2 regions of the Cytobacillus sp. FSL W8-0315 genome follow, and region 2 is predicted to be linked to the other one. Evidence: a T-box and tRNA genes for the amino acid it is inferred to sense, from the RefSeq annotation. Region 2 holds a T-box; the other holds one or more tRNA genes.
The links. A T-box is a leader RNA that pairs with one kind of tRNA and senses whether it is charged. The one in region 2 lies ahead of thrS (threonine--tRNA ligase), so its partner is inferred to be a tRNA-Thr.
Positions count from the first base shown of each region.

Region 1: it encodes a tRNA-Thr, which carries the amino acid that the T-box ahead of thrS (threonine--tRNA ligase) is inferred to sense. The anticodon was not compared.

Region 1 covers NZ_JBBOOC010000001.1:541,386-548,834, reverse strand. The annotation lists rRNA gene MKY20_RS03015 (23S ribosomal RNA) at 1-1,166, shown strand, start outside; rRNA gene rrf (5S ribosomal RNA) at 1,419-1,535, shown strand; tRNA gene MKY20_RS03005 (tRNA-Asn) at 1,555-1,629, shown strand; tRNA gene MKY20_RS03000 (tRNA-Thr) at 1,665-1,737, shown strand; tRNA gene MKY20_RS02995 (tRNA-Glu) at 1,765-1,839, shown strand; tRNA gene MKY20_RS02990 (tRNA-Val) at 1,844-1,919, shown strand; tRNA gene MKY20_RS02985 (tRNA-Thr) at 1,925-2,000, shown strand; tRNA gene MKY20_RS02980 (tRNA-Tyr) at 2,017-2,100, shown strand; tRNA gene MKY20_RS02975 (tRNA-Gln) at 2,166-2,240, shown strand; tRNA gene MKY20_RS02970 (tRNA-Lys) at 2,395-2,467, shown strand; tRNA gene MKY20_RS02965 (tRNA-Gly) at 2,536-2,610, shown strand; tRNA gene MKY20_RS02960 (tRNA-Ala) at 2,618-2,693, shown strand; gene rocF (arginase) at 2,909-3,814, shown strand; gene MKY20_RS02950 (aspartyl-phosphate phosphatase Spo0E family protein) at 3,856-4,014, opposite strand; gene sigW (RNA polymerase sigma factor SigW) at 4,189-4,752, shown strand; gene MKY20_RS02940 (anti-sigma factor family protein) at 4,770-5,405, shown strand; gene cdaA (diadenylate cyclase CdaA) at 5,583-6,410, shown strand; gene MKY20_RS02930 (CdaR family protein) at 6,403-7,449, shown strand, end outside.
Region 2 covers NZ_JBBOOC010000001.1:97,373-104,821, reverse strand. The annotation lists gene MKY20_RS00625 (M20 family metallopeptidase) at 1-693, shown strand, start outside; gene MKY20_RS00620 (cyclic-phosphate processing receiver domain-containing protein) at 879-1,235, opposite strand; gene MKY20_RS00615 (SRPBCC family protein) at 1,401-1,889, opposite strand; gene thrS (threonine--tRNA ligase) at 2,043-3,242, opposite strand; T-box leader at 3,295-3,527, opposite strand; T-box leader at 3,568-3,801, opposite strand; T-box leader at 3,842-4,076, opposite strand; gene MKY20_RS00605 (YhgE/Pip domain-containing protein) at 4,144-6,303, opposite strand; gene MKY20_RS00600 (GNAT family N-acetyltransferase) at 6,524-6,985, shown strand; gene MKY20_RS00595 (hypothetical protein) at 7,134-7,337, shown strand.

The DNA.
Region 1 (7,449 bases), 440 kb from region 2:
GAATAGCCCTGATGAGCCGCAGTGAATAGGCCCAGGCGACTGTTTAGCAAAAACACAGGTCTCTGCGAAGCCGCAAGGCGAAGTATAGGGGCTGACGCCTGCCCGGTGCTGGAAGGTTAAGAGGAGAGGTTAGCGCAAGCGAAGCTTTGAATCGAAGCCCCAGTAAACGGCGGCCGTAACTATAACGGTCCTAAGGTAGCGAAATTCCTTGTCGGGTAAGTTCCGACCCGCACGAAAGGCGTAACGATCTGGGCACTGTCTCAACGAGAGACTCGGTGAAATTATAGTACCTGTGAAGATGCAGGTTACCCGCGACAGGACGGAAAGACCCCGTGGAGCTTTACTGTAGCCTGATATTGAATTTTGGTACAGCTTGTACAGGATAGGTAGGAGCCTGAGAAGCCGGAGCGCCAGCTTCGGTGGAGGCGTCGGTGGGATACTACCCTGGCTGTATTGAAATTCTAACCCGCGCCCCTTATCGGGGCGGGAGACAGTGTCAGGTGGGCAGTTTGACTGGGGCGGTCGCCTCCTAAAAAGTAACGGAGGCGCCCAAAGGTTCCCTCAGAATGGTTGGAAATCATTCGCAGAGTGTAAAGGCACAAGGGAGCTTGACTGCGAGACCTACAAGTCGAGCAGGGACGAAAGTCGGGCTTAGTGATCCGGTGGTTCCGCATGGAAGGGCCATCGCTCAACGGATAAAAGCTACCCCGGGGATAACAGGCTTATCTCCCCCAAGAGTCCACATCGACGGGGAGGTTTGGCACCTCGATGTCGGCTCATCGCATCCTGGGGCTGTAGTCGGTCCCAAGGGTTGGGCTGTTCGCCCATTAAAGCGGTACGCGAGCTGGGTTCAGAACGTCGTGAGACAGTTCGGTCCCTATCCGTCGTGGGCGCAGGAAATTTGAGAGGAGCTGTCCTTAGTACGAGAGGACCGGGATGGACGCACCGCTGGTGTACCAGTTGTCTTGCCAAAGGCATCGCTGGGTAGCTATGTGCGGAAGGGATAAGTGCTGAAAGCATCTAAGCATGAAGCCCCCCTCGAGATGAGATTTCCCATAGCGTCAAGCTAGTAAGATCCCTGAAAGATGATCAGGTTGATAGGTCAGAGGTGGAAGCGTGGCGACATGTGGAGCTGACTGATACTAATCGATCGAGGACTTAACCAAAACGAAAAGCGGAGGCGACTGTTCAACTTTGAGAGACGTTGGAGAGCCGGCCATTCAAATCCTGGTTTTGGGATTTGGAGGGACGGATCGAAACGGCCGAGAGGTTAGGAGCCGAAGCTAGACAAGTCATTGGTGAATACTCGGCAAATGCTTCTTCATACATTATCTAGTTTTGAGGGAACGAAAAAATGAAATTTCCTCTTGAAAAAAACATTAAAAGAAAGTATAATCATACTTGTCTTTTGAAAATAGTCTGGTGGCGATGGCGAGAAGGTCACACCCGTTCCCATACCGAACACGGAAGTTAAGCTTCTCAGCGCCGATGGTAGTTAGGGGCTGTCCCCTTGTGAGAGTAGGACGCTGCCGGGCTGTTTACAAATACCACTTTTCCGCAGTAGCTCAGTGGTAGAGCATTCGGCTGTTAACCGAACGGTCGCAGGTTCGAATCCTGCCTGCGGAGCCATTTCCATAAAGCCCTTTTGGGAATTATGAGCTGTTGCTTCCATAGCTCAGCAGGTAGAGCACTTCCATGGTAAGGAAGAGGTCACCGGTTCGAGCCCGGTTGGAAGCTCTTTTAATGTAGACAACTAGAGTACTAGGCCCCTTGGTCAAGCGGTTAAGACACCGCCCTTTCACGGCGGTAACACGGGTTCGAATCCCGTAGGGGTCACCATAATGGAGGATTAGCTCAGCTGGGAGAGCATCTGCCTTACAAGCAGAGGGTCGGCGGTTCGATCCCGTCATCCTCCACCATATTTGCCGGTGTAGCTCAATTGGTAGAGCAACTGACTTGTAATCAGTAGGTTGGGGGTTCAAGTCCTCTCGCCGGCACCATCTTTTTTTTATAGATGGAGGGGTAGCGAAGTGGCTAAACGCGGCGGACTGTAAATCCGCTCCTTCGGGTTCGGCAGTTCGAATCTGCCCCCCTCCACCATTTATTTTTAATAAAAACACAAAAAACTGGACAAGCTATGAATGTCCTTTTTATTTTGTAATTATTGGGCTATAGCCAAGCGGTAAGGCACCGGACTTTGACTCCGTCACTCGCAGGTTCGAATCCTGCTAGCCCAGCCATTTTTGAGCCATTAGCTCAGTCGGTAGAGGATTTTAAAAGATTGCAGCATCGAAGCGTTACATCCTGAATGGCAAGCTTTTAAAATCTGCGACAAAGACCGCAGGGCTTTGAAGCACATCTGCAAATGAAGTTTAGGCATCAGAATTATATTTCGAGCCATTAGCTCAGTCGGTAGAGCATCTGACTTTTAATCAGAGGGTCGAAGGTTCGAGTCCTTCATGGCTCACTTTATAGAAAAACACAGACCTTGGGAATCGAGTCCTGAAGGTCTTACTTGTGAATATAAATATGTTTGCGGAAGTAGTTCAGTGGTAGAACATCACCTTGCCAAGGTGGGGGTCGCGGGTTCGAATCCCGTCTTCCGCTCCAAATAAATGGGGCCTTAGCTCAGCTGGGAGAGCGCCTGCTTTGCACGCAGGAGGTCAGCGGTTCGATCCCGCTAGGCTCCACCATCATACATAATACGACATTCCTTAAACCAGCATGGTTTAGGGATTTTTTATTTTATTTCACAAAACAATAAGTGGCAAAACTTAGAAAGTTACTATGGTATTTTTAGAAGCTTCTTTTTCCGGCAGCCGCATATATATACACGATTTTGTCGAGTTGAGTCATGTGTTTGAAAGCGGTTAAAATATGAGTATGAAGGGAAAGGGAGGACTTTACTATGAAAAGACAGAAATTATCGATAATTGGAATGCCAATGGATCTTGGCCAGATGAGACGCGGTGTGGACATGGGGCCAAGTGCGATCCGATATGCCGGTGTGAATGAGCGATTAAAGTGTTTATTCGAAGAAATCCATGACCAGGGCGATATTGCCATCGGCCGTCCGGAAGTTCAAATCGATCCAAAATCAAATCTTAGAAACTTGGACCTTATTGCTGAAAAAACAGAAAAACTGGGCGAAGAAGTTGATAAAGCAATAGAAAGTGGTTCTTTTCCATTAGTACTGGGCGGGGATCACAGCATCGCAATTGGAACATTGGCCGGTGTTTCGAAGCACTACAAAAATCTTGGGGTAATCTGGTATGATGCCCACGGGGATTTAAATACAGCTGAAACATCACCTTCAGGGAACATACATGGCATGCCTCTTGCGGTAAGCCTGGGAATTGGCCACCCGCTTTTAACCAATGTAGGGGGATATGCTCCAAAGGTTAAGCCAGAGAATATTGTCATTATTGGGGCAAGATCTTTGGATGAAGGAGAGCGGGAGCTTATTAAGGAAAAAGGCATTAAAGTATACACCATGCACGAAATTGACCGGCTTGGGATGACAAAGGTTATGGAGGAGTCTATTACATATTTAAAAGAAAGAAATACAGATGGTGTTCATCTGTCTCTGGATTTAGATGGGCTGGATCCGCATGATGCCCCTGGTGTTGGAACTCCGGTTATTGGAGGCATCAGCTACCGTGAAAGCCACTTGGCCATGGAGATGCTTGCAGAATCGCAGATCATTACATCGGCTGAGTTTGTAGAGGTTAACCCAATCCTGGATGACAAAAACAAAACAGCTACTGTGGCGGTCGCGCTTATGGGTTCACTATTTGGCGAGAAGCTTCTATAAATAATTGAATTAAAAATGAGCAGAACGTAAACAAGTTCTGCTCATTTTTTTGCTGTGAGTGTATAATATTTATTTAGAAGCTGATCGAGTTTTGTGCTCGTATCAACTACCGAGTGGTCTGTAAAAGAAGCGGAAGCTGTTAACTGGATCATTCTTGACCGGCATTCCTCAATATCTCTCAATAATTCCTTAACACACACCGTAATCAACCCTTTTCGATTAATTTAGTACTTTTATACCCTAAAAGGAAAAAAATAAACCAGAATAAGTAAAAATTTGCTAATATAGAAATTGAATGTTTTTTAATTAAAATGAAACCTTTTCCGCTATCGATTCGTATTATCGATTAGCCGCACTGGAGCGGAGGTAAAAAAATGGAGACAATCGTAAAGAAGAGGATAAAGCAAGTATTAAAAGGCGACCAGGATGCTTATGCTGAAGTTGTTGAAATATACAAAGATAAAGTTTTTCAGATTTGCTACAGAATGCTGGGAAACAGGCATGAGGCAGAGGATATCGCTCAGGAGGCTTTCTTAAGAGCCTATATAAACATTGCCAGCTTTAATATTGACTTGAAATTTTCCACGTGGCTCTATCGGATTGCCACTAACCTTTGTATAGACAGAATCAGAAAAAAGAAGCCTGATTATTATCTGGATGCAGAGGTCGCAGGAACGGATGGACTGAACATGTATTCTCAAATTGCTTCAGATGCGAGGCTGCCGGAGGAAGATGTAGAAAGTCTGGAACTGCAGGAAACAATCCAAAGGGAAATATCGAAGCTTCCGGAAAAATACCGTTCGGTTATTGTTCTAAAATATATTGAAGAATTATCGCTGAACGAGATCAGTGAAACGCTCGATCTTCCTCTGGGAACGGTTAAAACCAGGATTCACCGGGGCAGGGAAGCACTTAGGAATCAATTAAGATACGTTTAAAAAAGAGGGTGAGAACTTTGAAATGTCCAGCAGAAATGGTTGTTTATATGCATGAGTACCTAGATGAAGAGATCTCAGCCGAACATGAGAAGGAATTAAGGGCCCATCTGCAGAACTGTGAGGAATGCCAAATTCATTTCCATGAATTAAAGAAGACGATCGCTTTAGTCCAAAGCACTTCACATATACAGGCACCTGAAAATTTCACGGCAAACGTTATGGCGAAATTGCCCAAAGAAAAGCGGAAAGTCGGGGTCCAGCGCTGGTTCAGGCATCATCCGCTTTTAACTGCTGCATCCCTCTTTCTTGTTCTGATGATGGGAAGCGTCGTATCATCCTGGGACCAGGATCACCAACTATCAGTTTCCAAACAGCCAAACCTTGTGGTGGAGAACGATAAGGTGATTGTACCAGAAGGCGAAGTGGTAAAAGGCGATGTAGTAGTTAAGAACGGAGACTTGGAAATCCAGGGCGAAATAGACGGAAATGTTACGGTCATCAATGGCCAGCAATATATGGCTTCAGCCGGTAATGTTACCGGAGAAATCGAAGAGGTTGATGCCATTTTCGAATGGCTGTGGTACCACATCAAAAAGGCAGCCAAGGATGCTGTAAATGTATTTGAAAGCGGAGAAACAGATAAAGAGAAATAGACATAACCATAGTAAGAATCCCTGCTTTAATGCAGGGATTCTTAGTGTACTTATTTTTCCAGGTAGTGTCTGTTGTCTCAAAATTGGAATTAGCGTCAAATATGATATAATATGAAAGTTACATAAAGGAACTTTAAGCATGTATTGCTTTTGAAATATATATTTGGAGGAAGGATAATGTCGTTTGCAGATTTCTCTATTTTGAAATTGTTGGCTAATACAATAGACATTCTCCTTGTCTGGTATGTCATCTATAAACTGATAATGATTGTAAAAGGAACAAAGGCTGTCCAATTGCTAAAAGGGATTTTTGTCATTATCCTGGTCAAAGTAGCAAGCGACAAGTTCCACCTGCAAACATTAGGTTGGATGATGGAACAAGTGCTTCTTTGGGGATTTCTGGCCATCATTATCATTTTCCAGCCGGAGCTGCGAAGAGCATTGGAGCAATTGGGGAGAGGGAGATTCTTCTCAAGGACAGCTAATCAGGAGGAGGAAAATCAGGAGAAACTGGTCGAATCCATTGCTAAGGCTGTGGATTATATGGCTAAACGCCGCATTGGGGCGCTTATTTCAGTTGAGAGGGAAACAGGGCTGAACGATTATATTGAAACCGGTATTCAGCTGGATTCTAAAATTTCATCTGAGCTCCTGATTAATATATTTATACCGAATACACCGCTGCATGACGGAGCCGTTATCATTCAAAAGAATTGTGTGGCAGCAGCAGCGTGTTATCTGCCTCTGTCAGAAAGCCCATTCATCTCAAAAGAGCTCGGCACCAGACATAGGGCTGCTTTAGGTATAAGTGAAGTAACCGACAGTATTACCATTATCGTTTCGGAGGAAACAGGAAGTGTTTCCCTAACCAAAAACGGTGAGCTGCACCGTGATTTAAAAGCTGAAGCTTTTAAAGATATGCTTTCAAGTGAATTGCTTGTTCAACAGAAAATAAAGCAGACTTCTTCAGGTCTTTGGAACTGGAGGGGGAAAAAGAATGGATAAGTTAATTGATAAATTGGTAGATACCCGCTGGTTCATGAAAATTGTTGCGTTGATTCTGGCACTTTTTCTATTTGACTCTGTTTATGATGCAGATAAGGAATTAAAGGATATAAACGTTCCTGGCCAGCAGGATTCAGGCATTGTTGAAGATGTCCCGGTGAAAAGCTATTATGATACGGAAAATCTGGTCGTTACCGGTATTCCGGAAACAGTGGACTTAAGTATAGAAGGGCCAAAAAGCCATCTGGAGCAAGCTAAAAAACTGCAGAACTTTGAAGTATATGTAGATTTGACAAATGCAGAAATCGGCTCTCAAAGAGTGGAAATTAAGATCCGCGATATCTCAGATAAACTTGATGTGACGATCAATCCGCAATATGCTGATGTGACAGTCCACGAAAAAGTGACCCAGGAGTTTAAAGTGGATGCAGAATTTAATAATGGCCTGCTTGGTGAGGGGTATTCAGCCGATGCGGCATCTGCGGAACCAAAGACGGTAAAAATCACAGGAGCAAAAGAAGTGATTGAGCGGATCAGCTTTGTTAAAGCAACCTTGGATGTAAAGGGACCAATAACCGAGACAATCACTGATGAAGCAACTGTCAGGGTATTGGACCGTGAGATGAATAAGCTTGATGTTATTGTGGAACCCCAAGTAATTCAAGTAACAGTGCCGGTTAAGCAGTTAAGCAAGACGGTTCCCGTTACGATCGTCCGGAAGGGGGACCCTCAAGATGGTGTTACCATTAATTCGATTGAACTCGATGTTAACGAGGCTTCCATAACGGGCCGGGAAGAAATATTAAATGAGACTGAAAGTGTCAGGGTAGAGGTGGATGTCAGCAAGATTGAAAAAGATACCGTGCTCACCTTGCCGGTTATTATCCCGGATGGCATTTCTGCAGTGGACCCTAAGACAGTGAAGGCGTCTATTGACGTTAGTACTGAGGAGAATGCAGAGAATGCAGAGAATGCTGATAGAGAAGAGGAAAACACCGAAGAGCCTGCTGAAGAAACACAGGCACAGGAACAAGAGGAA
Region 2 (7,449 bases):
GGCATCCACATCTGGTCGCAAATGCCGACGCATAAAGTGTCCTGTACACCTGGGCCATCCTTCGCATCAGCTGATATATTCAAGGTGACATTCAAAGGAAAAGGCGGGCACGGGGCGATGCCGCATGACTGCATTGATGCTGCTATAGTGGCCTCATCCTTTGTCATGAATGTCCAGAGTGTTGTGTCCAGAACCATTGATGCCCAGCAGCCTGCCGTACTCACCATTGGAAAAATGATGGTGGGCACAAGGTTTAACATCATCGCTGAAAATGCAGTCATCGAGGGAACAGTCCGCTGCTTCGATCCTGAAACAAGGGATCATATTGAAAAACAGCTTGAGAATTATGCTGAGAAGACGGCATCGATCTATGGTGCTGGTGCAAAAGTGGAATACATTCGGGGTTCCCAAGCGGTAATTAATGAGGAATACAGTGCAAACCTTGTGCAAAAAGTTGCTTCTGAAGCTTTCGGGGAAGATTTTCTATATAATGAAAATCCAACAATGGGGGCGGAGGATTTCAGTTTTTACCTGGACAAAGCACCTGGCAGCTTCGCCCTAGTCGGCAGCGGCAATCCAGAGAAAGACACCGAATGGGCTCATCACCACGGCAAATTCAATATTGACGAAGACGCCTTATCGACAGGCGCAGAGCTATATGCACAATATGCCTGGGCATATTTGAACGTATAGGAGTAAAATCTTAAAGCTAAATCCGCTCCTCTATATGGAGAAGCGGATTTATTTTTGCCTGGTTCCAGTTATTCATATCATTTTTAAAGTCATGAAAAAAGGAAGCAGTTAATAAACTCTGCTTCCCATATACTGGTGACATATATATATCCTGTGATCAAGGGGAATAGGTATGGTGAATTCTACTATTTTTGCAGATGATTTGGCGGAATGAAGTTTAGGGGCAGTGGCCTTAAGATTACTTTAATATCAGTGGGCATTTCAAAATCCTGCTGTGCTTGTTTTAAATAATGATACATAGCTTTCCCGCCTGCGGAATTGGCAGAGTGAACAGTTATGCGATCCGCAAATAACTGTTTTTGAACCATTAAATGAACGAGCATAAGACCATTTCTCGATTTACTTACTAAATCATGGTCTAAAGACAAGTGGTCAATTTCAAAGGTCTGAAGCAAATGGATACACTCATCAATGGTCTCAACTAATACATGACCATCAGGCGCTTTCCGATAATCATCCAGGAATACGCTTATTTTCTCCAATTTTATCCCCCTTTCGAAGGGGTGACTAAGAAAAGTCAAGTTGACCCTAAGGGTTTGATTCACCTTTCATTGTAACATACATATGTAAGTAAAGATACCGAAGAGGGATTAATTGGAAGAAAATTGGCTGCGGTTTTAAAAAAGAGTGTCCGCAGGTATTTGCTTTCAAGGCTGGCAGCAGAGGTTTCCTTCGCCCTTTTCAAGAGCTGATTTTAAACTGTCCAGTACACCTGACCAGGCCATTTGATGCCAGTTTATTGCTTCAATCCAATCTTCATGATTCTTAAATCCTCTATGTTCAACAATCACCTTTGATGAATTTTCATGGATTGCCTGGAAACTTACATGAACAGTTGTTAATTCATCCTCATTATTCATTAAATCCTCAAATTGGTCTGGGCCTTTCCATGTGAACTCAAGCTCATTTTCAGTAATAAGCTTAGTAATTTTACATCCCTTCGTATTCATGCCCGTACTATTTCCGGGAATAAAATAAAGCTCATAAGCTCCGCCTTCCTTAGCTTCTACTTTCGCTTCAGGTGCAAACCATTCAGATACCCTATCAGAGATTGTCCAAGCGAGCCATACCAGATTGAGTGGTGAATTGATTGTTGTCTCATTAATAATGGCTTTCTCAATTGCAGTGGTTTTCAAAATAATCCTCCCCTAAGTGTAAAATTATTACATTTAAATAATAACATTATTTTGAAAATTAAGATATTGTTAACTGGAGAAAATTCGGAGAGATAGATTATTTGTAAAAGAGGAAAGCCCAAAAGGAATAAATTCCTTCTGAGCTTGAAAGATTTATCTGCCGCCGTTTGTTTCATTAATAAACCGCTCAATTACTTCCTCAATGCTCATCACACCGATATTTCCCTCTTTACGTTTTCTCAGTGACAGGGATTGCTGCTCCATTTCTTTATCACCAATCACCAGCATGTAGGGAACTTTCTGTTTTGCGGCTTCCCTGATCTTGAGTCCCATTTTCTCTGTTCTAAAGTCGGCTTCAGCACGGATGCCTGCTTCTTCCAATTGTGATTTCACATAGTCTGCATATTCAGCATGCGAGTCAGAGATTGGAATGATCTTTGCTTGAACGGGTGACAGCCACAGTGGGAAATCGCCTGCAAAATGTTCAATTAGAATAGCCATGAAACGTTCAACTGAACCAAAAATTGCCCTGTGAATCATAATGGGAAGGTGAAGTTTGTTATCTTCACCAACATATGCACAATTAAACTTTTGCGGCATTTGAAAATCCAGCTGGACAGTACCGCATTGCCAGCTTCTGCCGAGCGAATCCAATATATGAAAGTCAATTTTCGGCCCGTAAAACGCCCCATCACCAGGATTAATCTGATAGTTTACTCCTTTGTTTTTCAAAACAGATTCCAAAGCTCCTTCAGCACGTTCCCACATTTCTTGTGATCCCATGTATTCCTCCGGGCGTGTTGAAAGTTCAACTTTATAGTCAAAACCGAAATGGGAGTAGAACTCATCAATTAGGACAAGTATTTTATCAATCTCGGCCTCAATCTGATCAGCCATCACAAATAAATGGGCGTCATCTTGAGTGAACGACCGGACTCTTAACAGTCCATTCAAAGAACCCGAGAGTTCGTGTCTGTGGACTAATCCCAGCTCCGCATAGCGGATAGGCAATTCCCGGTAGCTTCTCCGTTTGCTATTGAAAACCAATATCGCACCCGGGCAGTTCATGGGCTTTATCGCATAATTTTGCTCATCCACATTTGAGAAATACATATTTTCATGATAATGATTCCAATGGCCGGATTGTTCCCAAAGTTCCTGTTTCATCATAATCGGTGTCTTAATTTCCTGATAGCCTGCCCGCTGGTGTTTTCGTCTCCAATAACTTTCAAGTTCATTTCGCATCACCATTCCATTTGGCAGGAAAAAAGGCATTCCTGGGGCTTCCTCCATGGATGTGAAAAGCTCCAGCTCTTGACCTAACTTTCTATGATTTATTTTTTCTGCTTCCATTTCAATTCCTCCTGATTTTTAGTTATAAAAAAAAGACCACACTCCTCCCAAACATAGGGACGAGTGTGGTCGTGGTGCCACCCTAATTCCATAAAGCAATCGAAAGACTGTTTTATGCTCAAAAAGATAACGGATTCCCCGATTATGGATACTCTGATATAGATCATTTCCCCATAATAGCTCCAAGGCGGTAAATCATTCCCTTTTCTTCAGGGCTTGCAGCCGGTGACCCTGATCTCTGGAAAGAAAATAAAGAATGATTCATGTCCTTATCAACGCTAATTATATAGTTTTAATTAAAATAAAAAGCCGCACTCATCCCAGCAAAAGGGACGAGTGCGGCCGTGGTTCCACCCTAATTCCATAAAGCATGCCGAAAGACTGCTTTATGCTCAAAAAGATAACGGATTCCCCGATTATGGATACTCTGATATAGATCATTTCCCCATAATAGCTCCAAGGCGGTAAATCATTCCCTTTTCTTCAGGGCTTGCAGCCGGTGACCCTGATCTCTGGAAAGAAAATAAAGAATGATTCATGTCCTTATCAACGCTAATTATATAGTTTTAATTAAAATAAAAAGCCGCACTCATCCCAGCAAAAGGGACGAGTGCGGCCGTGGTTCCACCCTAATTCCATAAAGCATGCCGAAAGACTGCTTTATGCTCAAAAAGATAACGGATTCCCCGATTATGGATACTCTGGTATAGATCAATTCCCCATAATAGCTCCAAGGCGGTAAATCATTCCCTTTTCTTCAGGGCTTGCAGCCAAATGGCCCTGATCTCTGGAAAGAAAACAAAGAAAGATTCGTATCCTTATCATAGCTCATATTTATATTTTTACTGATTTTATTACACATTTTGGAAAAGGTCAAGAGGGTTAATAAAACTTTTAAATCCTAATGAAACAACCCCGATTCCTTTGATTTTTTCATTAGCGCTTTTGTTTTTCTGCTTAATGGCTCTTTCAGGAAGGTTCCAATTAATAGTGCAATGAAACCGAATAGCGTCAGGACCAGAAGGTCTCTGTAAACTCTTTCCCAAACAATGCCTCCAACAGCTTCTCTCATTAAATCAATGGCATAAGAGAAGGGCAGGAAGGGGTGGATGGTTTGGAAAAATTCAGGAAGCAAGGCGGTCGGATAGGTTCCGCCAGCACCTGCAATCTGAAGCACCAGCAAGACAATCGCCATGGCTTTTCCTACATCGCCAAATACAGATACTAATGTATAAACAATTAATATAAACACTAAACTGCTTATCAGTCCAAACAGGATAAACCATACTGGTTCAGCTGCATCCACTCCGAGAATTAAGATATTCCCTATTGTCACTACGAGGGTCTGTGCAAATCCAATGCTTAGGAAGGTCAGCAGTTTGCCGAAATAGATTTGTTTTCCCGTAAATTCTTCATGATGATGAACATCTGTAGCCAAAAGGGAAATTAATAGAAGGGCACCTACCCATATCGCAAGTACGGTATAAAAGGGAGTCATTCCTGTTCCGTAATTTTGGATTGGGAATAGGCTGTTTTTATTAAGCTGAACAGGTTCCTCGAAGAAACCCTTCTCTGCTTCGGGATCATTTTGCAGCAGCTCAATGATCTCGTTGATGTCTGTCTCGCCCTTGATGTCCCGAATCCGATCGGCTAATTGATTAATCTTTTCGCTTATATATGGAAACTCTCCGATAATGTGCTTAAGCGTTTTTTCTCCTTCACCTAAGTTCCCCTCTGTATTCGCAAGGATTTTTTCGATCTCAGGCATGGCGGATTGTATTTCAGTCAGGATATTCCGGGCATTACTCAATGTTTCCTTGGCGCTGGCCACTTCCTGTTTGATGGCTGGCCGGATGTTTTCATTATATTCTTTAACGAATGCGTCGATCCTGCCTGCGGTTACAGCTGAATTTTCCTGAAGCCGGGTGATTAAATCATCTGCTTCCTTCTGCTTGTCTGAAAGAAAGGCATTGATCTTTTGTCCGTTTTCCTGGATAGTCTGCAGTTCCTGTTTTAATAAGGCTATTTGTTCCAGAGCCTGATTGATTTGTTCCTGATTTTGGCTTGTGCCTTGTTCCTTATTGGATTCCTGCAGCTGCTTTAGCGCTGTTTCGATAGTCTCGATATTCTGAAGCGAACCTGCTATCTGCTCATTGATTTGATTGCCTATTTCCTTTCCCTGGTTCAGGTTCAAATCAGAGGATTGAACCGAGGAGATAAAATCGTTCACCTTTACCGCCATATTCTGGACCTTCTCCAGATTCTCCTGAATCTGGGGCTCCATTGCATTCAGGCGATTCTCAGCCTCATTTATAAATTTCATCGTTTCATTAATGGTCTGCAGACCGTTTCCTGTTGCGCGTTTGGCATCAGGAACGAGTGCTTGTGCCTTATCAATCATTTTTTGGGCATTTTCTGCATCTGACAGGGAGCTGCTTAATAAGGAATGGATTTCAGGAAGCTTTTCCTCCATTTGAAAAACATACTCTTCGAACCGCTTTATATCCGGAAGGTCTTTTTCAATCTCCAGACCCAATTCATTAAACTTCTCAAAAATAGTGCCGTTAACGGTTGAGATGAAATTGCTTGTAACCGTATCGACTATCCCGCCTGCACCTTTTTCTGTGATTTTAGGTGCAATGGCATTGATTTTTTCATTCACATAATACTCGATTTTCGCTTTTTCGGGCTGGTTTTCAATGACGGTTCCCAGCTTCTGGGAGAAATTATCCGGAATCACAATGACAGCAAAATAGTCGCCGTATTCCACCTTATCCATCGCGTCTTTACGGTTATCAAAGTGCCAGTCCATATCATCGTTCTTCTTTAATTCCTTGACGATGTCATCTCCAATATGTATGTCCTTATCACGAACCACTGCTCCGGCATCTTCATTCACGATTCCTACTGGAAGCTGATCCGTTTGACTATAGGGATCCCAAGAAGCCTCGATGTTAAACCAGGCATATAAAGAAGGCAGTAACGTCAAGCCTCCGATTAATACTGCCGCAACCCAATTAGTAAAAATACTTCTAATATCCATTTTGTAAATTTTCCACATGCTGTTCAGTCCAATCTGCTTGTCTTCCTATAGATTTTGTGAATAATCGGTTAAATATATTCAGAATCTCAGTGCACAACAATTCTACCCCTATAAAAAAAATGTGTAAAACCAAAAAGGCGTGAGTAATTACTTTTGGGTCTAAAGGAGGAGAAGACATTATGGATTGATTTGGTAAACTGTTCTGGATGAGAAGAATAAAAAGCTGGGAGAGGGTAAAATGGATTGGAATATCAGAAAAGCTGCACTTAAGGATGTTGATGCAATTACTGGATTAAGAATAGAGCTCCTAAAGGCGGTAGGAGACGTTATTGAAGGAAACAGAGCAATAGTATTTGATGCAAACAGGAGATATTTTCAAGAAAAGCTGTCTAAGGGCGGTTATTCTGCTTGGGTAGCTGATGTTAGGGGGACAGTTGTTGCCATAAGCGGCTTAGTGTTTTTTGAAAGACCACCGCATGGGGAAAATATAAGCGGATTAGAAGCATATATAATGAATATGTATACTAAACCGGAATATAGAGGATATGGGCTAGGTCGTTCACTTTTAAACGAATGTATTAATAATTGCAGGAGTTTGGGGGTAGGACGTATTTGGCTGCATTCTTCACAGGATGGCTATCATCTTTATAAGAAAATGGGTTTTATTGATAAGGATTCTGAGATGGAGTTACTATTATGAAATCAGCTGCCAGTGCAGGCGGCTTTTTTTATATGCAAAGAAAATTCAGAATCCTCAATTAAAGGTATTTCTTTTTTGTGTTAAAATGGAAATTAAAGGATGTCCGTGTTTTGTGTTAGATTGGAACAACTTTGTGAGGGGATTCAAAGTGAACGCTGAAGAGAAAAGAAGAAAAGTCCAGCGAAAATATCGGGAAAAAATGAGCAGCATAAATGAATCCCAGGAATATAAGGGTGGAATCTTTTTTATTTTCATTTTAATCATTTTCATTTTTTTATTTAATTCTGGCTCGCTGTTCATGGAAAGAGATGTAAGAATTATAGAAGTGAAATATGTTGATGATGGGCTGTAAAGCGGAAGAAAAAGAAATTACTGCTTCTTTTGCCTTTCCTCTAAATAAACCCATGAGTAGTAGCTCATCCAAAAACGAAGGGAACTATTGATACGAGATAAAATTTATAATC